Regions from separate parts of the Heyndrickxia faecalis genome, predicted to be linked through region 1. Evidence: riboswitches for the same ligand, from Rfam matches in the RefSeq annotation. Region 1 holds a riboswitch; each other region holds the start of a gene.
The links. Region 1 has a riboswitch for S-adenosylmethionine ahead of ABR335_RS03985 (5-methyltetrahydropteroyltriglutamate--homocysteine S-methyltransferase). Riboswitches for the same ligand answer to the same signal wherever they lie in the genome.

Region 2: it holds a riboswitch for S-adenosylmethionine, as region 1 does, so the genes downstream of both, ABR335_RS09730 (assimilatory sulfite reductase (NADPH) flavoprotein subunit) here and ABR335_RS03985 (5-methyltetrahydropteroyltriglutamate--homocysteine S-methyltransferase) in region 1, are expected to answer to the same signal.
Region 3: it holds a riboswitch for S-adenosylmethionine, as region 1 does, so the genes downstream of both, ABR335_RS14285 (methionine biosynthesis PLP-dependent protein) here and ABR335_RS03985 (5-methyltetrahydropteroyltriglutamate--homocysteine S-methyltransferase) in region 1, are expected to answer to the same signal.

The regions. Positions count from the first base shown of each region.
Region 1 is NZ_CP158453.1:875,438-883,240, forward strand. It holds gene ABR335_RS03980 (L-lactate MFS transporter) at 1-952, shown strand, start outside; gene ABR335_RS03985 (5-methyltetrahydropteroyltriglutamate--homocysteine S-methyltransferase) at 1,055-2,158, opposite strand; SAM riboswitch class I at 2,297-2,399, opposite strand; gene ABR335_RS03990 (Bax inhibitor-1/YccA family protein) at 2,551-3,186, shown strand; gene ABR335_RS03995 (hypothetical protein) at 3,208-3,603, opposite strand; gene ABR335_RS04000 (hypothetical protein) at 3,678-3,818, opposite strand; gene ABR335_RS04005 (RNA-guided endonuclease InsQ/TnpB family protein) at 3,906-5,024, shown strand; gene ABR335_RS04010 (hypothetical protein) at 5,019-5,222, opposite strand; gene ABR335_RS04015 (hypothetical protein) at 5,440-6,699, shown strand; gene ABR335_RS04020 (STAS domain-containing protein) at 7,133-7,803, shown strand, end outside.
Region 2 is NZ_CP158453.1:1,994,739-2,002,541, reverse strand. It holds gene ABR335_RS09750 (ABC transporter substrate-binding protein) at 1-990, shown strand; gene ABR335_RS09745 (VOC family protein) at 1,313-1,711, opposite strand; gene ABR335_RS09740 (phosphosulfolactate synthase) at 1,695-2,480, opposite strand; gene ABR335_RS09735 (2-phosphosulfolactate phosphatase) at 2,473-3,168, opposite strand; SAM riboswitch class I at 3,342-3,442, shown strand; gene ABR335_RS09730 (assimilatory sulfite reductase (NADPH) flavoprotein subunit) at 3,563-5,419, shown strand; gene cysI (assimilatory sulfite reductase (NADPH) hemoprotein subunit) at 5,437-7,149, shown strand; gene ABR335_RS09720 (hypothetical protein) at 7,347-7,803, shown strand, end outside.
Region 3 is NZ_CP158453.1:2,963,475-2,971,277, forward strand. It holds gene ABR335_RS14270 (hypothetical protein) at 1-23, opposite strand, end outside; gene ABR335_RS14275 (hypothetical protein) at 323-505, shown strand; gene metC (cystathionine beta-lyase) at 984-2,159, opposite strand; gene ABR335_RS14285 (methionine biosynthesis PLP-dependent protein) at 2,156-3,271, opposite strand; SAM riboswitch class I at 3,349-3,468, opposite strand; gene ABR335_RS14290 (ABC transporter permease) at 3,577-4,716, opposite strand; gene ABR335_RS14295 (ABC transporter ATP-binding protein) at 4,707-5,603, opposite strand; gene ABR335_RS14300 (KpsF/GutQ family sugar-phosphate isomerase) at 5,822-6,799, opposite strand; gene kdsA (3-deoxy-8-phosphooctulonate synthase) at 6,814-7,656, opposite strand.

The DNA.
Region 1 (7,803 bases):
TTCACTTTGGATGCTCTATCTGTTGGCAGGCCTTATTGTCGGTTATGCTGACGGGACAGCTTACATCACGACTTTATCCAATTTAATGAAATGGTTTCCGGATAAAAAAGGCCTCGTTTCAGGCATCTCCGTTGGGGCATACGGGACCGGCAGCCTGGTATTTAAGTTTATAAACGGTGCCGTCCTCAGTTCGTTTGGTGTCACACAGGCTTTTCTTTGCTGGGGAGTGATTGCAATTGCCATGATCACCGGCGGATCTTTCCTCTTGAAAGAAGCAGAAAATACAACCACATCCGGTACTGTGTCCAAACAGCCGGCCGGAAAAGATTTTACCATCAAAGAAATGCTCAAAACGAAACAAGCTTACCTCTTATTCATCGTGTTCTTCACGGCGTGTATGAGCGGTTTATATCTGATCGGCCTTGTTAAAGACATCGGCACGGGGCTTGTCGGGCTGGATGTTGCGACGGCCAGCAATGCAGTGGCGCTGATTGCCGTCTTTAACACCATCGGGCGGCTCGTTCTCGGCGGTTTATCAGACCATGTGGGAAGAATGAAAGTGGTATCAGGGACGCTGCTCGCGACGGCCGTTGCGGTTTCCATTTTGAGCTATGCCCACTTAAATTTCGCCCTGTTCTTTATCTGTGTTGCTGCGATTGCTTTCGGTTTCGGCGGAAATGTCACCGTATTTCCGGCTATTATTTCAGACTTCTTCGGCCTGAAAAATCAAAGCGCCAATTATTCAGTGATTTACCAAGGCTTCGGCATCGGCGCATTATCCGGATCGGTCATCGCTTCCCTTCTCGGGGGCTTTATGCCGACATTCCATGCGATTACGATTCTCTGCCTGGTCTCTTTTGCGATTACGCTTTTCATTAAATCGCCGGCTGAAGAAGCAGCCCACGCACACGGGGTTCGGGGAAATGTCGGTCGTGCCCAGCATTCGCATTAAAGCAAGGGATGTGTGCTTCGATCATGAACAAGCAGACAGGAAAGGGATTCGTGCCTGCATCATGATAAAAAACCCGCTGGCTGCCCAGCGGGTTTTCCCGGTTTATCCCCAAATTTCCTTTGCGGTATCCACAATATATTTTACTTTGTCCCACTGCTGCTCTTCTGTTAAAAGATTGCCGTGGTGGGTGGAGGAGAAGCCGCACTGGGTGCTGATGCAAAGCTGTTCGAGCGGTACATGCCTGGATGCTTCCCGAATCCGGTTTTTGATCAGCACTTTATCTTCAAGCTCTCCCTTTTTCGATGTGAAAATGCCAAGCACGACTTTCGGCCCGCCTTCCGGAATGTATTTCAACGGTTCAAACCCGCCGGAACGCTCATCGTCGTATTCAAGGAAAAACCCGTCTACTTTTTCATTTGCAAAGATTTTCGGGGCAATTTTATCATACGGACCTTCAAAAGCCCATTTCGACTGGTAGTTGCCGCGGCACAGATGGGTTGTGATGGTCAGATCATCCGGCTTGCCTTCCAGTACGCTGTTTGCTACATGTAAAGCGAGATCAATCAATCTTTCCCTTTCGAGCTCACTGTCTGCAAACGGCAGTTTCGGTGCACACAGGCCGGCAAGATAAACATCATCCAGCTGCAAGTAGCGGCAGCCGGCATCATAAAAAGCTTTGATCGCATCCCGGTAAGTTTGGATAATATCATTTGCGTATTCTTCAAGATCCGGGTAAATGTCTTCATTGCGGATTCCGGCATTGAAAAACTGATTCGGGCTTGGAATAGTCATTTTCGCAACCGCCCTGTCCCCGGCGATTTCTTTCAGCGCAATAAAATCTTTTATGTGCGGATGGTCCGGGTTAAAGGAGACTTTTCCGGTTACCCGGACGTCATAAGCTTCCGTTTCGATGCCGACAAACCGGTATCCATGGTTCGGCACGTACCCTTTTACCCCGTTTAAATGTTCCATGAAATCCGTATGCCAGAATCTCCGCCGGAATTCTCCGTCCGTTACCGCTTCGAGGCCGGCTTCAATTTGTTTGCCGACCAGGCGGCGGATTTCTTCATTTTCAATTGCACGCAAGTCTTCGGCCGGGATGGTTCCCGCTGCAAATTTTTCCCGCGCTTCGTGCAACCGGGCCGGGCGCAAAAAGCTTCCGACAATGTCTGCCCTGTACGGCGCTTTTGTTAATGTTTTTGTCATCATGATTCCCTCTTTCTGCATATTTTTTAAAACAGCTGCTGTGCGCAGAAAGAAATTGCTTTTAGCTGCATGGGCCCATTAAAAAAACCTCTTCGGCAATAAGAAGAGGTATGGATTGCAAAACAGAACCGTCCGCTCTTCTTATCTTCAAGCAATTGCTTTCTGGAATTGGCACAGTTCTTTAAAAAAGACCGCTGCCGAGGCTTCAAAGGGCCAGTCCCTCCACCTCTCTGGATAAGAATTTTAAATATTATTTAGTTTAAATACACTTTAAATGTTCCACCCATTTTTGTCAAGGGCATTCGCAAAATTTTTTAAAATGGGACGGAAAGATTGAAATCAGGGGCGATGTGAAAATATAATAGTAATAAGAAAAACAAAGGAGGGATTTTATGGAGGCCATACAATCAAGGCCTGTATTCCAGAAAGTGCTTGGCGTCTTTGCCGTTTCACTGCTGTTTGCAACGGCGGGTTTATATACGGGGAGATTCATTCCGCCTGCGCTTATGATGCCGCTGATGGTTGCAGAAATTGCAATGGTCATCGCCGCTTTCTGGTTAAGAAGGAAAAAGAGCGTCGGGTATTTGTTCGTTTATGCTTTCACCTTTATTTCCGGTATTACGACATATCCGATTGTAGCTTATTATGCATCCCAGGCCGGTGCTGAGGTCGTCCTGCTCGCTTTTGGTTCCACGTTCGGCATTTTTGCCGTGATGGGCGTTATTGGGGCCGTTACCAAGAGGGATCTTGGCTTTTTAAGCACCGCATTGCTTGTCGCATTGTTGGCGCTGATCTTCATCGGAATATTCAGCATTTTCAGCCCGTTAACCTCAACCGGGATGCTCGCGTACTCCTTCATTGGCGCGATTGTTTTTTCCCTGTATGTTGTTTTTGACTTTAACCAAATGAAGCACCATGGCATTTCCGAGGAAATGGTCCCGCTTTTGGCTTTAAGCCTGTACCTTGATTTTATCAACCTGTTTATTTACATTTTGCAAATTCTCGGCATTTTGGGAAGCGACGATTGAGAAAAAAGAAAACGCCCGCCATTAACCGGCAGGCGTTTTCTTTTTCACATGTTGGATGTCAAACAAAACAATACGGTCTTTTTGCTCCCATTCGGGGATGCGCGCTTCCCATGCTGCCCGGACCATTTGTGCCAAATGCTGCTGCGCATCCGGCCCCATCAGCGATAAAAACAGCGCTTTCCGGTGGAGATGCTCTTTTCCATCGAGCGTCTGGATCGCATTTTCGCCAAACAACGTTTTTTGAATACGTTTCGGCACAGCCCCGTTTCGTTTGAATTTTTCCGGGTCATAAAACATTTTGACTGCTTCCTCGCCACTGATGCACACCGCTTTTTGCCCGAGCAGACGGGTTTCAAACAAAATTGCATGATAATCGTCCGTCCGGTTTTTAACGGCTTTCCGAAAGAAGTCTCCCATCCTCAAGGAATGTGAAGGTGCGAGTAGCACCAATGAGTAGGTGGGAGATGAATTTCGGTTGGCTTTAGCCAAAGTTATTTTTCCAATCCTTTTCTCAACAATTCTAAGATTGCGGCTGTTCTAGTTGGAATCCCATTTTCTTTTTGATATTGCTTCAATTTTTCTAATATCGTCTTAGGCATACGAATTTCTACACGTTCTTTCTCTTCTCTCATGATTATCACCTCATATTGATTGTACGGATTTTTTACGATATAATCAATATATACGAAATTTTTCCGCACAAAGTGAGGTGAATTGATATGGCCAAGCAAAACAAAGCTTTCAAGTTTCGTTTGTTACCAAACAAAGAACAATCCGCATTATTAGCTAAGACATTTGGTTGTGTTCGCTTTGTCTACAATAAGATGTTAGCTGAACGCAAAGAAACGTATGAAAAGTTCAAGGATGATAAAGAATTGCTTAAAAAGCAAAAGTTTCCGACTCCTGCAAAATATAAAAGTGAATTTCCATTCCTAAAAGAAGTGGATTCTTTAGCTTTGGCAAATGCACAAATGAACTTACAGACTGCTTATAAGAATTTCTTTGAAGGAAATGCGGATTTTCCAAAGTTCAAAAATCGTAAAGCAAAACAATCCTATACAACTAATATGGTCAACGGAAATATTAAGCTAGAAAATGGTCATATCAAACTGCCAAAAATCAAAAAGCCAATAAAAATGAAACAGCATAGAGAGATACCTGCTGATTATAAAATCAAATCTTGCACTATTTCTAAAACAAAGACAGGCAAGTACTACATTTCAATTTTGACAGAATATGAGAAAGATATTCGTCCAGTTAAAATACAGAAAGTTGTTGGTTTGGATTTTGCTATGGATGGTCTATATGTCGAGAGTGAACAGGGTAAGAAAGCCAATTACCCACGTTACTATCGGCAAGCCTTAGATAAATTAGCAAAAGCACAACGAATTCTTTCTCGAAGAAAGAAAGGTTCTGCACGTTGGAACAAGCAACGACTAGTAGTGGCTAAATTACATGAGAAAGTGGCGAACCAACGCATGAATTTTCTTCATCATAAGTCAAAAGAATTAGCTTCTAACTTTGATGCTGTCGTGATTGAGGACTTGAACATGAAAGGGATGTCTCAAGCCCTTCACTTTGGGAAAAGCGTTCATGATAACGGCTGGGGTATGTTCACTACTTTCTTAGCGTATAAGCTAAAAGAACAGGGGAAACAACTTGTGAAAATTGATAAGTGGTTTCCCTCCACTAAGAAGTGTTCATGTTGCGGCAAGGAAAAAGAAATGCCATTATCTGAACGTGTATATAAATGTTCTTGCGGCTTTGTATTAGATCGCGATCACAATTCAGCAATCAATATCAAAAATGAGGGATTACGCTTATTAGCGTTATCATAAGTAACAAAACTCTTGGAACAAGAGGGTTAGCTCGGTCAGTTTTCGTTGGCTAGTAAAAGCAACGATAAGTCGAGAAGCCCCCACTTCAATCAAACCGTAAGGTTGATAAGTGGTGGGTAGTTCACTGTAGAGATACCCTTCTTTCATCAAATCAATGGTATCATCAATCGTTTTTTCATTAGGAATTTGCCCAGCCATTGCTCTGCTCCTTTTTTCATGTGCCCGTTTTCCCCGGCTGCTTCCGGAAAAAACAGGGCACATCCTTTTTTTATCTTCTTACACTTTTTCATCTTCATTCAAACATTGCACGCAACATAATCGAAGTTTACCCGCAAGCCGGCGAAATTATGCCATGTTTCGGTTCACATCCAAACAGGGTATAAGGAAATAGAAATGCAAAAGGAGAGGGAAGAAAATGGCAAAGGAAATCAATGTGGGCATCGGATTTGCAACAGGAAGAAAAAGTTTTAAAAACGTTTTAAAAACGTATATGTATAACTTGAAGGAATCCGAACTGACGGAGAGCGACAGGATCAAGCTGCATTTGTTTGTTGCCTATGATTTGCACTACGAAAATGCAGAGCCTGAAGACTTTGTACATATTGAAACGGAATGCATGGAAGATATTGACCGGGCTTATTTCATCGGGGAGAAGGAGACGCGTAAAGCAACCGAAGAACTCGTATCCCAAATGGGCATGAGCAGAAAAGAAGCAGTCCTTTTGTTCGGCGAAGGATACGCGTCCAAACGCAATATCATCGTTTATGAGGCGTTGAAAAGAGGCATCGATTATCTCATTTTTCTTGATGATGACGAGTATCCGGTTGCCGTGACAAAAAGCAGGCAAACGGCTGTCTGGGGGGGCCAGCAAGTGCTCCGGAAGCATTTGGAACATATCCGGAATGCCGATATTACGAACGGATACCATTGCGGCTACATTTCCCCGATTCCGTTCATTTCTTTCAATGACGTCCTGCAAGAAAAAGATTTCCGCACGCTCATTGAGGCCTTGAGCAACGATATTGTCAATTGGGATACGATCAAAACCGTGATGAAAAACGGCGGGGTGACATATGCCGATACAGGTGTGCTTGTAAAGGATGAAGCGGAAGAAGTGCCGGAGATCAACCGTGCAAAATTTATTTCAGGATCGAATTTGACGCTGAATTTAACAGATCCGGACCGTGTGCTGCCGTTTTACAATCCGCCGAATGCACGGGGCGAGGATACTTTCTTAGGCACATGCCTGGCAGACCGGACCGTGCTGCGCGTGCCGGCCTATACTTTCCATGACGGATTCGGCGCTTACCAGCATTTGCTGCTCGGGGTGCTGCCGACCAATTTAAGCTATATTAAAGCGGATACGAAACAGGTCGTGGAGCGTTTTTACAAAGCATGTGTCGGCTGGATCCGGTACAAGCCGCTTTATGTGTATATCACCGACAGGGAAAACTATGAAGAAAAAATGGCGGAAGTGCGTGCCCGGCTGAAAGAGACGCTTCCGAAAGTTTGCCGCTACTTCGGACGGGATGACTTTATGAATGTACTGGAGGAATTCGAGCAGTACCACCACAACGTCAGACAGCATTACCGCGATTTTCAGGATACAAAAGCAGCCTGGAGGAAAATAACCGCGCAATTGGTTTCAAGAGAAAAAAGGGAAACAGCCATTTAAGCCGCTTTGGATGGAGCGGCTTTTTGCCGGTTGGAAAGGAAAAACCTGGCCGGATGGGGAAAGCCATAGGGGAGACCCCTTTCGCGCATAGCCGCCCATCCCGCAACGCTGGTGCAAATTGTCCACGGCCGCTTTTTGCACGGCCGGAGACCCGGGTGAAAATAATGGCCCCTTATGCATGATATTGCCGCTCTGTTGCCTGCTGCAAAAAGTCATCCTCATGCAAATTGGCGCCTGGTCCTGGGGAGGAATTTAAGTTCATTTATATAGCATCATGTTTATTTATTTGGTGTATGGGGTATAAGAATGGTATTCTTTTAGAGGCGGGGCCATCTTTCCCTGTCCTGGCTGATCTTCGGACAGGCCGCAAAAAACGCGGGCGGCCGCCGCTTCAACAGCCATCCTTTTATCATAATAGATGAGGTGTGGAGAAATGAGATCGATTGTAAATGAACAAGAAGAAATTATCGCATACCTTAAAAAAAATAGAAACAGCTTCGAACAGAAGTTATTAAATGAAGCTGTAAATGTTAAGGATAAAATTGATGAAATTTTAAGAATAGGGAACATTGATTTGTTGAACAATGCTTTTAAAATTGTGACGTATGTCGTCGAGCAGCAGGATGAGGAATTGGTCGCCTTTGCCCGCCAGGAAGGGATTGCCTGGGCAACTCATTCTTTGACGCTCGGACTGAAACTGGAGTGGGTGCAGGCGATCCGCCGGACATTATGGGTATTCCTTAGAAAGTACGGGGAAGAAAAAGGGATTGAAGTAGACCAGGACTACTTTTTTGACATGGAGAAAAAAATCAATGACCGTATTGACCAATTTTTAAATCACTTTTTTATCCGGTATTCTACCTATAAAGATGAGCTGATCGACCAGCAAAAAAGATTGGTGGAAAACCTCTCCGTCCCGATCATTCCAATTACATCGAGCGTCTGTATTTTGCCGTTAATCGGTTCTATTGACATGTTCCGCACCAATATTTTGGAAGAAAAAGTTTTGCTTGAGGTGGGGCGGCTGCATATCCAAACGTTGATCATGGATTTCTCCGGCATTGCAGAAGTAGAGATGGATGTAGTCGACCATATTTTTAAGAT
Region 2 (7,803 bases), 1.1 Mb from region 1:
ATGAAGAAACGATGGGTAATGGTCGCTGTACTGGCGTGTATGCTAGGTGCCTGCAGCAATCATTCGCAGCAAGCAACGAAACATGCGCAAAAAGTAACGATCATGCTGGATTGGTATCCAAATGCGGTTCATTCTTTTCTTTATGTAGCCAAGGAAAAAGGCTATTTTAAAGCGCAGGGCCTTGATGTCAGCATCAAAATGCCTTCTGACACAAATGACCCGTTAAAACTTGCGGCTGCGAATCGAATTGATATTGCATTAAGTTATCAACCCCAAGTGTTAATCGCGCGCGATGAGAATATTCCGGTCCAATCTTTTGGCACCGTCGTCCGCCATACGCTGAACCGTGTGATGGTGCCAGCTTCAAGTGGTATCCGCTCACCGAAAGACCTGGCGGGCAAAACGGTCGGCTATTCTTCCATTCCGCTGGAAGAAGCAGTCGTTCGGACAATGGTCAAAGCAGACGGGGGCGATCCGGACAAGGTGAAAACAGTGGATGTTGGCTATGATTTAATCCCTGCTCTGACAGCCCGTAAAACTGATGCGATCGTCGGCGGTTTTGTTAATCATGAACAGTTGCTGCTGGAAAAGGAAGGCGTACCCGTTAGAGCATTCAATCCGGCAAAATACGGTGTTCCGGATTATGCCGAACTCGTTTTCATCGCAAACGAAAATAAGCTGAAACAGCAGCCAGACATTTTTAAAAAATTTCTTGCTGCTGCCGAAAAAGGCCAGCAATATGTCAAAAAACATCCGGAAAAGGCGCTTGCCATTTTGTTAAAACATGAAGATGCCTCTTCACCGCTGGATAAAAATGTGGAAACGAAGAGCCTGCACATTTTGCTGCCGCTGATGAGCGAAAAAAATAAAACGATTGCCGATCAGGGCCTGAAAAAATGGCAAGACGTTTCGGATTGGCTGTACCAGACAAAGATCACAAAAACACATGTCAATGCCGCAAAAGCTTTTGTCCATTTAGAAAATAAATAAGGAGCATTCTGGAAGCCAAATCGCTTTGGCTTCCGCCAGCATGGGATCACAAAACCGGGTGGCGGAACATGCAGAGTATGTTATTCGCTTCAAGCGCTGCATGTTCCTGCGGGAAGCCGCAAAAAAACCGCAGCTGTATGCCTGCGGTTTGCATGTTAAGCCTAAAAAGGGCCTCCGGGGCTTTGCCATCCTGCTGAACATAACGATCAAACGTCTCGGGCCAGGAAAAAACGCTTATCGCCTGGCCCAAATGGCAAAGCATGCGATGCGGCTCTTTCCGGAAAAAGCCGCATCGCATGCTTTGAGCAATGAATGGGACTGGTTAATACACCATGCTTTCATCGTGGTAATATTTAAATTCGAGCAAGTTGTTGGAGGGATCTTGGAGGAAAAATGTCCAATGTTCCTCTTGCCTGCCCCCAAACCGGACCATTTTCTCCTGGAAAAATGCCAAGCGGTTTTTCTTTGCGGATTGGAGGGTTTCCTCAAATGCTGCTTTATCCAAAAAAGTAATGCCGAAATGGCGGGGATACATTTTCGGGTTGGGGTCTATTTTTTCAGGGCTCAGATGGCAGACAACCTGGTCCCCGAAAAAATTGAAAGTGACCCGGTCATCATACCGGCGCGCCACCTTACAGCCTAATTTCTGATAGAAATCGGCTGTTTCATCAAGATCTTTGCACGGGATCGCCAAATGAAAAATTTTATCCGTTTTTCTCATGGGAATCTCCTCCAATAAAAAAAGTATCTGATCGCAAACCGAGCCTTAATGTTTCAAGCGCAAGGGCATCCGAAAAAGGGATGTTGGCCAGATTGGCATCCGGGCCGAGCTGTTGGATAAAAAAAGCCTGGAGCTGCTTGTTGGGCGCTTCGAAAATGAAAGCATCGCGGGGAATCCCGGAGTCCAGGATGGCCGCAAACATCTCCTCCCGTATTTCCCCGTCCCCGTTGCAAATGCCGCTCGTGCCGCTTTCCCTTGCCTCTGTCATCACTTTATATGCGCCTGCTTCTAAATCTTGACTAATCGATTCCAGCCATAACGCCGGCGTGTCGGCTATTGATTTGGCAGTATCTTTTGAGCCAACTTCACTTAACACTTTAAACTCCTTTGAAAATTCCGCAATATAATGGCACTTTTCCGGATTGGACAGCGGCAGGGTGCCATTTGAGATTTCAACATATTCGCATGCAAACCGCCGGCAGTATTGAACGTACCGATCCGTCTTTCCCTGGCTGGCAAACTTTTCAAATAAAGTGCCGCCGAAAAAGAAGGCAATGACGTTTTGCCTCAGGTGATCTATTTTTTCTTCCAAATGGCGCGAAACCACCGATGTTCCCCAGCCGAATTTGACGAAATCAATATAAGGGGCTGCACTGTTCATGGTATCTTTAAAAAAGTTCAGCGGAATGCCATTGTCAATTAAGATGGTGATTCCGCAATCCCGCGGTTTCTCATTGCGTAAAGGCAGTGTCAAACCATGGTCATTCATCTTCAACCCTCACGATCGTTGGAAATTCTCCTGTTGGATCAATTTTCATAACAAACCCGCAGTCTGTTTCGTTGCTGCAAAATTCCAGGTCAGCCGGGTTAAATGCAGGCTGGCCGGGATCAAGAAATTTCTTTGCAACACTGGCATTTACAATCTCCTTGATCACTGATTCCGGCTTTATCGTGCCGGAGCCGGTAAGGATGCTTTCCATGTATAATGCGCATGCCAGGTCATCTTCCCCCGTCGGATGGGAAGCGATAATATTGATGCGGGCGTTGTCTTTGCCTTTCCATTTGCGCAGGACCCATTTTGCCGTCATTTTTGCATTCGAAAAGCCGGTAACATAGACTTCCTTTGCACAAAGGGCGCGGAAGGCTGCTTTTACCCCGTTTGTGGATGTTTGCACCAACGTTTTGCCGGCTAACGGCTGTTTGGCGATGGCGGCCGGTGAATGGCCCAAATCAAATCCCGGGATCGGAAGGCCGTTCCTTTCGCCCGTGAGCAAAACATGCGGGTATTTGTTTTTGATACGAAAAGCCGTTTCTATTGAGTCAGCCAACCAAATCTCTTTTACGCCGCCCAAAAAGGCATGGTGGGCAACCGTAAACGCGCGGATTACATCGATCACAATATTGGCGTCCCCGTCTTCCGGCGTCATCTCATTCCCCTGGTAAATGCGGATATTCATCCATTCCCCCCTCATTCTGTGCAAAAGATACATAAAGTATATTGGGGGGACGCTTGATGCGGAACTTGCCACCCTTTTCCTTTTTTAAATGTCCCATCTGTTCAAAAAAGAATTGACTGTACCTGCATTTGATTGTATAATGTTTTCAATGATTTCTAAATAATGATTCGTGCTTCTTATCCAGAGAGGTGGAGGGAAAGGCCCTTTGAAGCCTCGGCAACAGGTTGAAAAACACTGTGCCAATTCCTGCAGACAATCGTCTGAAAGATAAGAGAAGTTGACCATTGTGCGCCGGCTCTTCTTATCTTTGTAAGGAGAGCTTTTTTCGAAGGCGCTTCTCATGGAAAGAAGCGGATTAAAATCCAAGTAAACTTCTATGTATATTTGGATTAGGATGTCATACATAAATAAACAAATGAAAAGTGCATGCAAACATTGCGAGGTGGAAGATTTGCCGTTAAGTGTACAAAACAGCCCGTTTAGTAAAGAACAGGCGGAAAAGTTAAATGAACTGCTGCAACTATTAACGGATCAGCAAAAATTATGGCTAAGCGGATATTTAACCTATCCGTTTGCCGAACAAGGAACGAATCCCCCGGGAAGTACAGCTGTTGCTGAAAAACCGGTACAGACGGCAACCAAAACGGTTACGCTGCTGTTTGGTTCCGAGACAGGCAATGCCCAGGCGCTTGCCGAAGCATTCGCCGCCAGATTAAAAGAAATGCAGTTTACCGTATCTTTTTCGGCACTCGATGCAGCCAAGCCGAAAGATTTAAAAAATGCAGGGTATCTGCTCATCATTACAAGTACACAAGGGGAAGGGGATCCGCCTGACAACGCATTGTCTTTCTATGAGCTGATCCACAGCAGAAAAGCCCCGAAACTGGACGGGGTCCAATTTTCCGTTTTGGCGCTTGGGGACCAGACATATGAGTTTTTTTGCAAGGTCGGAAAAGAGATCGACAAGAGGCTGGAAGAGTTGGGCGGGGAACGGCTCTATCCGCGGGTGGATTGCGATGTGGATTATGAAGAAGACGCCCAGGAATGGTTTGAAGGGGTTACAGGCGTGCTCCAGTCATCTGCCTTGCCGCCTTCAACCGCAGCAGATGCCACCCGGCCCGCAAACACCGATTATTCCAAATCCAACCCGTTCCAGGCGGAAGTGCTGGAAAATATCAATTTGAACTGGGAAGGGTCCAATAAAGAAACGCACCATATCGAACTATCCCTTGAAGGTTCCGGTTTTACATTTGAACCGGGGGACAGCATCGGGATTTACCCGGAAAATGACCCGGAACTCGTGGAACGTCTGATCGAAAAGCTCGGCTGGGATCCAAAAGAACCGGTTCCGATCAATAAAAAAGGGGAAGTGCTGCCGGCCAGGGAAGCATTGCTCAGACATTATGAAATTACGAGATTAACAAAACCGCTGCTTCAGCAGGCAGCCGTGCTTTTCGGAAACAAAGGGCTTACGGCTTTGCTTGAAAATGAAGCGGAGGCAAAGGCATACCTTGAAGGGCGGGGCCTGATCGATCTTGTCGAGGAGTATCCGCCGGAAAAAGTGGAAGTGCAAGCTTTTGTACAAATGCTCCGGAAAATGCCGCCGCGGCTTTATTCGATCGCAAGCAGCTGGAAAGCGAACCCCGATGAAGTCCATCTTATCATTGCACTGGACTGCTATACAGCAAACGGAAGGGTGTGCGAAGGGGTTTGCTCCGGACAAATCGCAGGCAGGATAAAACCAGGAGACAAGCTGCCGGTTTATGTCCACCGCAATCCGAATTTCAAACTTCCGGCTGATCCGGATGTGCCGGTGATCATGATCGGGCCGGGAACAGGCGTGGCGCCGTTCCGTTCTTTCCTGGAAGAAAGGGAAGCGGAAGGGATCACCGGCCGTACATGGCTGTTTTACGGGGACCAGCATTTTGCGACGGATTTTCTGTATCAGCTTGACTGGCAAAACTGGCTGAAAAATGGCGTGCTCGAACGAATGGATGTGGCTTTTTCGCGCGACCAGGCAGAAAAAATATACGTCCAGCACCGGATGCTTGAAAAAAGTAAAGATTTTTATGCATGGCTTGAAAAAGGCGCCTGTGTGTATGTGTGCGGCGATGAAAAGCAGATGGCCCGCGACGTCCAAGAAACGCTGCTTCACATTCTTGAAACAGAAGGCAACATGACGAGGGAAGAGGCAGAGGGCTATTTGCAGGAAATGCGCCAAGAAAAACGTTACCAGCGTGATGTGTATTAACAGAGAGGGGCAGGAAGATGGTTGATAAAAAACTTGATCCGCTTGAAACGATAAAAGAAAAAAGCCGGTTTCTAAGAGGAACGATTGCGGAAGGGCTCAAAGATCCGCTGACCGGCGCGATATCCGAGGACGATAATAAACTGTTGAAATTTCATGGCAGCTACCAGCAGGACGACCGGGATATCCGCAACGAGCGGCGCAAAAAGAAACTGGAGCCGGCTTACCAGTTTATGGTGCGTGTCCGCATTCCGGGCGGCGTTGCGACCCCGGAACAGTGGCTTGTGATGGATGAACTGGCGCAAAAATACGGGAACGGAACGCTGCGTATGACGACCCGGCAGACGTTCCAGATGCATGGCATTTTAAAATGGAATTTAAAGCAGGCCATCCGCGAAATGAACGATGCGCTCATGACGACGCTTGCTGCGTGCGGGGATGTGAACCGGAATGTGATGTGCAACCCGAACCCGTACCAGTCGGGTGTGCATGCCGAGGTATATGAATGGGCGAAAAAAACGAGCGACCACTTGTTGCCGCGGACTTCCGCGTATCATGAAATCTGGCTGGAAGATGAAAAAATCATTGATACAAAAGAGCAGGAAGATTCCGAACCGCTGTACGGCCCGAAGTATTTGCCGCGGAAGTTTAAAATCGGGTTTGCTGTGCCGCCTTCCAATGATGTCGATATTTTTTCACAGGATTTAGGGTTTATCGCCATTTTGAATGAAGGGAAGCTTGAAGGGTTTAATGTCGCGGTCGGCGGCGGGATGGGCATGACCCATGGCGATCCGAAGACATATCCGCAGCTTGCCCGGATCATCGGTTTTTGCACCCCGAACCAGGTGATTGAAGTGGCGGAAAAAGTGGTGTCGATCCAGCGCGACTACGGCAACCGCGCGAACCGGAAAAATGCGCGTTTCAAGTACACCATTGACGCACGGGGGCTCGACTGGATCAAGTCGGAATTGAATGAACGGCTCGGCTGGGATCTCGGGGAAGCCCGCCCGTTCCATTTTGACCATAACGGCGACCGTTACGGCTGGATCCAAGGCGATGGCAAATGGCATTTAACGTTATTTGTCCAAAGCGGCAGGATTAAAGATATTGACGGCTATCCTTTGATGACCGGGCTGCGTGAAATTGCAAAAATCCATCAAGGCGAGTTCCGCCTCACCCCCAACCAGAATGTCATCATTTCCAATGTAACCGAGGAAATGAAAGGAAAGATTGACGAACTGGTTGAAAAATACCATCTGACGGACGGCAAGCATGCTTCCGCCCTCAGAAGAAACTCGATGTCCTGTGTCGCATTCCCGACTTGCGGCCTTGCGATGGCGGAAGCAGAACGGTACTTGCCGGAACTGCTCGGAAAAATCGAAGAGATTTTGGATGAAGCGGGGTTGCGCGAAGAAGAAATCGTCATCCGGATGTCAGGCTGCCCGAACGGCTGCTCAAGGCCGGCGCTTGCGGAAATGGCTTTTATCGGGAAAGGCCCCGGAAAATACAATTTGTATTTGGGCGGCAGCTTCACTGGCGACAGGCTCGCTTGCCTTTATAAGGAAAATATCGGGGAAGAAGAGATCCTCGCTTCCCTGCGCCCGATTCTTTTGCAATATGCAAAAGAACGGCAGGAAGGCGAACATTTCGGGGATTTCGTCATCCGCGCCGGAATTGTAGAAGCGATCCGTGACGGACGTGATTTTCATAAACCGGCAGCGGTGAATAAATAATTTTACAAACTGTGCCTAGAAGGATTTTATTCTCCGGGCACAGTTTTTTGTTTCTTTACAAAAGCTTCCAATTGGGACATACTGTTTAGCAGAATACCTCATAAAGGATGGTTGCCATGCTGGGAAAAAATTTAAAAACATATATCGAAAACCAAAAGGATACTATAATAATATTATGTAAACAAGAAATAGCGTATTTGGAGCGCTATAAGGATTTTTTCAAAGATGCTGTCAGGGAAAAAGAAATTGTTGAAAAAGAGGGTACCGCCCGTTTTGCCGATGCATCTATTGAACGGTGCAGCAAGGAAGCCGATGAGACCCTTGCGGTGGAAACGGCGGCGTTTTTAAATGAACCTGTCATCTATTTGAAAAAGCATAGGAAAGAATATGTTTACATCGTGTCAGACTGGTTTGGCATCATCGGCGTCGACGGGATTGCCCTTGAGCTGGATGATGTCTTCGGCCATTACAATTGCATGCTCGGGCTCAAAGTGCAGAAGAAATACGGGCCGGCGATTCAAACGGGATTGTCTGAACTGCTCGAAGGAGACGGGAAGGGGGAAATCCTTTTTGATGGCAATGAAGGCATCTGGGATGTGAACTTTCCGTTGAACGATGTGCCCGGTTTCAGGGAAGAGATGCCACTCATGGAAG
Region 3 (7,803 bases), 1.4 Mb from region 1:
CTAAGTTTTTCTAGTATTTTCATTAAATTTCCTCCAAGTTGGATTGACTTGGTAATATTATATTCTCATAAAAAGGAGGTTTATGAGAATATGTATATTTTAACCCTGTATTATTATTTCATTTTCATTATTATTGTAAGCTATGACTCCGTTAAGTGCATCGGCATCGAGTCCTAGTTCTGATGAAATACCACCAGAATATTAACAGTTAGCATATGTATTATTGACAATTGAATCTTTCCCGATAGTGTTCTTGCTCAAGATGATCCAGCTGTAATTGATTGGTTAGATCAGCAATATACCTGTTAAAAGTAATGGGAGAATGGTTACATTTGGAGTTTGGGGTTGTATAGGAGCCGTAGGAACTGCTATTGTAACAAACGTTCTTCCTATTGCTAAGATTGCTAAGCTTAAAGCTGCGGGAGGAACAACAACATTTGTTAAAAATTTGATCAAATTTTATAAAGCAGCAAGAAAATGCATTAAAGTAAATCTGCATCTATAAAATTAGCTGTTGAAAAGGCTGCTAAAAAGGCTGCTCCTGAAGCAAAAAAGATTCGTTTAGACTTTTTCAATGTATCGAGTGTTTACTCGGCTTGCTTTGAGTAAAACCTCCCCCATCTTTTTGCAATTGCTCATTATCTTTGCGGATTATCAGTTTGTTGAAAATCAACAAACTGGATTTTCAGACAGCAAATGCAGCAACAGGATGCCCATACGCCCAACCTTGCAGAGATAATGTGAATGCGGGCGTTCCTTTCCTTTACACAAAAAATAGAAAAAAGTGGCGGGACACTTTTTACAGTGGTTTCCCGCCGTTTTTATGTTTTCTTTCGGGCTTTTTCAGCGGCTTCTGTGGTGCAGTTTTTGTCATACGTACGGACGGGGCGTGCCTCCATTCGCGTTTCAAAATAAGCCCGGGCGACTATTTTGAAACGGGGAATCCCGCCGATTAGGGCGGATTCCCCGCAGCCGTTTGTCCATTATTTCACGGTTGTGCCCGCTTTCGTGTATGAAAAAGCCTGCTCAAAATCGGCAATCAGATCATCCGGATTTTCGAGGCCAACCGATAAGCGCAACAAGCTGTCGGAGATGCCGCGTTTTCTTCGGTCCTCAGGCGGCATTGCGGCGTGGGACATTTTTGCCGGATAGGACAGAATCGATTCCACAGCGCCGAGGCTGACGGCAAAGACCGGGATTTTTACATGGCTGACGAATGCCCGGAGCGCTTCCTCATCTTCCAGTTCAAACGACAATACCGCGCCCGGCCCTTGTGCCTCCAGCTTTTGCAACGCATGCTGCGGATGGTGCCCGAGCCCCGGATAATACACGTTTCGTACAAGCGGATGCGCATCAAGAAAATGTGCAATTTTCACCGCTGACTGCTGTGATTGGAGCAGCCGCACATGCAACGTTTTCAACCCGCGCAAAACGAGCCATGCATCCTGGACGCCGAGTATCGCCCCGAATGAATTTTGCAAAAAGCCGAGGCGCGCTGCCAATGCTTCATCTTTTACAACTGCAAGCCCGGCGACGACATCGCTGTGCCCCGCTAAAAATTTCGTCGCGCTGTGCAGCACGATATCCGCCCCGAGTTCAAGCGGACGCTGCAGGGCAGGCGTTAAAAAAGTGTTGTCGACAAAGGTGAGCGCCCCGGTTGCCTTTGCCAGTTCACTCACCGCCCGGATATCCGTCACTTTTAAAAGCGGGTTTGAAGGGGTTTCTACATAAAAAGCTTTCGTGTTCGGGCGGACGGCCTGCCGCACTTCTTCAAGGTTGGTCATATCCACAAATGTATGTTCAATACCAAGCCGTGTCAGGACTTCCGTCACCATCCGGAACGTGCCGCCATACACATCTTCGGTGATGACAACATGGTCGCCCGCCGACAAAAGCAGAAACGCTGTTGAAATCGCCGCCATCCCGGAAGCAAATGCGAAACCTTTGACGCCGCCTTCGAGTTCGGCGATGACATCCTCGAGCGCTTCCCTCGTCGGATTGAGCGAGCGGCTGTAATCGTATTTACCGAACTGGTCAATGTCCGCCTGGTGGTATGTCGAAGCATGCTGGATCGGCACACTTACCGCACCGGTCGCCGGGTCTATTTTGTGGCTGTTATGTAAAAGCCTCGTTTGAAAAGAATAATCTTCATTTGTCATCGTGTTTGCACCCCTTCGTGAATGTTGGCAAAAGCTTTTTCAATATCTGCAAGCAAATCGCGTTCATCTTCAATTCCGACTGAAAAGCGCAAAAGGCAATTGTCTACGCCTGAGGCAATCCGTTTTTCTTCCGGAATGTCGGCATGCGTCTGTGTAGCCGGGTAAGTGATAAAACTTTCCGTCCCACCGAGGCTTTCGGCAAATGTAATTAAAGACAGGCCGCGTAAAAACGGGTCGACCCATGATTCTTCTTTTACACGGAAAGAAAGCATCCCGCCGCGGCCTGGATACAGCACATCTTTTACATCCGGATGCGCGCTTAAAAATGCCGCCACAGCTTTTGCATTTTTTTCGTGTTTTTCCATCCTAAGCGCCAGCGTTTTCATGCCGCGCATCAGAAGCCACGAATCAAACGGGCTGAGGGTGGCGCCGGCACCGTTATGGTACAGAAAAAGCTGCTCGCAAAGTTCAGCACCCTTTGCCACGATCAGACCGGCCAGCACGTCGTTATGCCCGCCAAGATATTTCGTCGCGCTATGGACTACAATATCAGCGCCTTCTTTAATCGGCTGCTGCAAAAGCGGGGTGTAAAAAGTATTGTCTACAATCAGCAGGATTCCGTGCCTTTTCGCAATTTCAGCCACTGCGCCGATATCCGTCTGCTGCATGAGGGGGTTTGTCGGCGTTTCGAGGAAGATGGCTTTCGTTTTCGGGGTGATCTCTTGTTCAATATTTTCCGGGTTGCACGTATTCACGTACTTACAACAAAGCCCCCATTTTTTATATCCCTGCTCCAGCAGGCGGTAGGTGCCGCCATATAAATCATCACTCACAATCCACTCATCGCCGGCCTGGAACAAAGATAAAACAGTGAAAATCGCAGCCATGCCGGAACTGCACGCAAACCCGCGGTCCCCGCCCTCCAGATCCGCAATCGCTTCTTCAAGCAACTGACGCGTCGGGTTGCCGGTACGGGAATAATCGAAACCGGTTGACTGCCCAATGCCTTCGTGGCGGTAAGCGGTAGAAAAATAAACAGGCGGGTTCACCGCACCTGTCACGCGGTCACTGCGATTTCCGATTTGTGCAAGTTTTGTTTCTGTATGATACATGATGGACACTCCCTCACTTAAAATCAAAAAGCCTTCTCCAATAAGAAGAAGGCCATTCCTTTCGTACATGAACCATCTTCTTATCTTTCAAGTTATGATCCCATAACTTGCAGGACTTAGCACCTTTTCAATGCGTAAAAGCATTGAAGGTTGCTGAGGCTTCATCGGGCCATTCCCTCAACCTCTCTTGATAAGAAAATACCAATATGAAATTTGCCATCAACGCCGCAAAAGAAATTACACAACGAACCTAAAAATTGCTTACGTTCAATTTATCCCTTTTTTTCGGATTCGTCAAGCTTTTTTTAAATTTTGTTTTTCTTATGGATAATCCATATGGTGAGAAAATAAAACAGCAATGATGAAAGGAGAAGCGTAATGACTCCGTCTGTAGTATTGATATACTCATTCCTGAATTTTGCTGCACTTTCTCCATTCACTATATTCGGCACATCCACAAATGTAAAAGGGATGATATGCATAACAGCATACAACTTTGTCTTAAATCCGCTCATCATTTCCTCGAAACAAAAACAAGCCACCAAAACGAGCATTAGAAGCAATTGATTTCGAATAAAGGTATTTAAAAACTGGGTGAAAACAGAAATAAATAATAGAAGACATAGGATTAGTAAAAGCGATCTGCCCAAAAACCGGGCAATTGAAATCCACAATACTTCCGTCCCATTTAGATTGATCGCCACAGGGTACTTCCAACTGCCCAAATGGCTTATGATGCTGCCAATAATGAGCGCAACAACCAGGATAACAATCGTGATGGCCAAGCTGTAAACAAATGAAGTGAAGATTCTCGCATCCAATATTTTCTTGAGCTTCACTGGCAAAACATTCACAAAATGATTAATACCGCCTTGTTTGTCTCTTGTTGAAATATCACCAATTAAAACAGCAATGAGAAGAGGCATTAAGAACGGGAATACGTAAAAAAGAATGCGATATGTAAAGTTAATACCCGGGGTTTCGAAAGACTCTATTACCGGATGAATATTTTGTTTAAGCAGAATGGTATTGAGCTGTATTGCTTTTTCTGTCTGCGGAACAATTTTTTTATTACCAAAAACAATTTTTCCGGCATTAATCCCGGCAATTAATTTTTTATCTAAAGCGATCTGCAATTTCAGTTCTTGCTTCCAATCCCCTGCTTCATGAGCTTGTATTTGTTCTGTACGAAGGCGTAACTCCTCCTGCAAACCCGCAAGTGCTTTCTTCTTTGCTTCACTCTTATTTGGATTTGATTCCATGTGTGAAATGGCATTTTCCAGTAAGGATTTGTTATCCTGATATTCATTGAGCGGGTCCGTTCTCTTTGCTCCTACGAAAGTAATTGCAAACAAAACGAAAACAATCAAAATAGCAGCAATAAAAACAGTCATATTTTTTTTATTTCTAATGAATCGCAATGTCTCTAACTTGATTAGCCCCATTTATCTTCACCTTCGTATATTTCCTCATAAATTTGTTGGCTGCCTTTTTGCCCAATGAAAAATGATTTAAATTTCATGTCTTGTTCGAATGCCTGATTTACCACAAAGGAGCTTTTACTCGAATCTATCTCCGCCCATACTTCATTGGCTGTGGCATTTTTAATCTCTTCATCTTTAAACAGGGAAAGAACTTTATCTGCATCATTCCCATTCTCTAGCTTAATGATGATGTATTTATTAAAGTCCGGATTATTTTTTCTGCTTTCGTAAACCATTCTTCCTTGCTTTAAAAAGATGACACGATCACATAATTCATCAACATTGTTCAGAATATGGGAAGAAAATAATACAATTTTATTTTCGTCTCTAAGTTGCTTAATGGATTTGCTTATCAGTTTAATATTGGATGGGTCCAGCCCATTCATCGGCTCGTCCATCAATAGCAAATCACAAGAACTGATCAAGCACATCCCAAATAGCAGCCTTTGCTGCATGCCAAGCGAATATTTTGAAACCCTTTTGTCGATATAGGAACCCATGCTTAATTTTTCAATAACAGCGCCACATTCTTGTTTGCTCTCCCATAATCTTTGTACAAGTTTTAAATGCTCTCTCCCTGTTAAATTTGGATACAATACTGTATGGTCTTGCAAAAAAAATATTTTTTTAAGGATTTTTTCCCGATGCATTTTATAATTCATGCCGTAAATACTAATTTCGCCTTTTGAAGCAGGAATCAGGTTGGATATCGCATTTAAAAGCGTCGTCTTGCCGGATCCATTTGGAGCAACCAGGCCAATAATCTCCCCTGGTTCAGCAGAAAAACTTATATCTTCCAAAATTTTTGACTTCTCTATCTCTACTGACACATTGTTTACCCTTAACAAAACAATCCCTCCCCCGTTAATTCACAAGATCTTATCACCTATTTTAATAGGCCGCAGCGCCATTGTCACCGAAATCTTTGTGTGGTATCACCGAAAAAGCAGACAGCTGCTGTGTAAATATTGGCGGTAAACACCAAAAAAAGCGGTATTCTTTATGAATCCGCTCTATCCAGTCAAAAAATTTTTTCTTGTTATTTTGCTTATTCTTGTTATTTTGCTTATATAGTCTGGACCAAATCCTGAATATGGAGCATGGCAACCGGTTTCTGGCCGGTAACAACCGGAAGCACCTTGAAAGCGTGGTCTTCCATTATCCGCAATGCTTCCGCTGCCAGCTGATGCTCACTGACGCAAACCGGATATTTTGTATACAAATCTGCTACTTTTTTATCCAGTACTTCATGGCCGTTTAAAAGCTCACGCCGGATATCGCCGTCCGTTAAAATGCCGGCCAGCCGTCCCCGATCGTCAATAACTGAAACAGCCCCCGCCCCCGCTTCCGTCATCATAAATAATGCTTCCTTTATGCCGGTGTCCATTCCGGCAACCGGGTTCATCCTTTTCCGTTTAGCCACATGGCCAACCGTGAGAAGCAAACGCCGGCCAAGCGAGCCACCGGGATGGAAAAGCGCAAAGTTTTCAGGTTTAAAATCCCTTGCCTTCAAAAGGGCAACCGCAATCGCATCCCCGAGTGCAAGCGTGACGGTAGTTGTAGAAGTCGGGGCAAGGCCGAGCGGGCACGCTTCCTCAACTTCCCCGATATCCATCACCAGATTCGAACGCCGCGCCAGTGTCGACTTGCGTGAACCAGAAATAGCAATCATTTTTGCGCCGATCCTTTTGATGGAAGGGATCATATTTAATATTTCCGACGTTTCCCCGCTGTTGGAAATGGCAATGAGGATGTCTTCTTTTGTTATTTTTCCAAGATCGCCGTGCAGTGCTTCTCCCGGGTGAAGGAAAAATGCCGGGGTACCGGTGCTTGCAAATGTGGAAGCAAGTTTCCGGCCGATGATGCCCGATTTCCCCATTCCTGTAAAAATGACTCTGCCTTCGCACGCCAATATCATTTCAATGCCTTCATTTATACGAAAATTGATCCGGTCCTTCAGCTTTAAAATCTCATTGGCCTCTTTTTCCAGCACTTCACGGACGCTTTCGACATAATTGATGCTTCGTTTGAAATCTTTTAACATCCTATTCACCTCCGTTAATGAATGTTTGCTGCCGTTTGTTCTTTTATCATGCGATCAATTTCAATAACTGGCTTTAACATTTCTTCAAGATCATCCAGTTTCACCATATTCGGGCCATCCGACCAGGCCTGGTCCGGATCAGGATGGGCTTCTAGAAACAACGCATCGATCCCGCAAGCCGCCGCTGCCCTTGCGAGATACGGGACAAACGCACGCTTTCCGCCTGTTGAAGTCCCATTTCCGCCCGGTATTTGGACACTATGGGTGGCGTCAAACACGACCGGATACCCTAATCTGCGCATTTCCGGAAGTGCACGCATATCCACCACCAGGTTATTGTAGCCGAATGTCGAACCGCGTTCTGTAAGAAGAATTTTGTCGGTGCCGGATTCCTCCAGTTTTTGAATGACGTTTTTCATATCCCAAGGCGCCAAAAACTGCCCTTTTTTGACATTCACGGTTTTGCCCGTCGCGGCGGCGGCAAGCAGCAAATCGGTCTGGCGGCAAAGGAAAGCGGGGATTTGCAGTATGTCGAGCACTTCCCCGGCTGCTTTTGCCTGGTGCGGCTCATGAATATCGGACGTGACCGGTACGCCAAATACATTTTTAATCCGGTCAAGTATTTCGAGCCCTTTTTCCAGTCCCGGGCCCCGTTTGGAAAAAATGGATGATCGGTTGGCTTTGTCGAAAGAAGCTTTAAAAACGAAAGGAATACCGAGTTTTCCGGCAATGGTTTGAAGGGTTGCGGCTGTTTCCATGGCCATCGTTTCACTTTCAATTACGCACGGGCCGGCAATCAATACAAGCGGTAGACGTTGGCCGAAAGCTATCCGGCTGTTCAGTTGGACCGTTTTCATTTGCTCACTCCTCATTTTTAAGTTTTCACGTGTCTTTACTCCTTCTGCTGCAGGTTACAAATATTATCCTTTAGAAAACCGCACAGGGCAAGGAAGATGTAAAGAATATTCACAAACTTTTTGTTTTTATGTAAGGTTTTCTCCAGG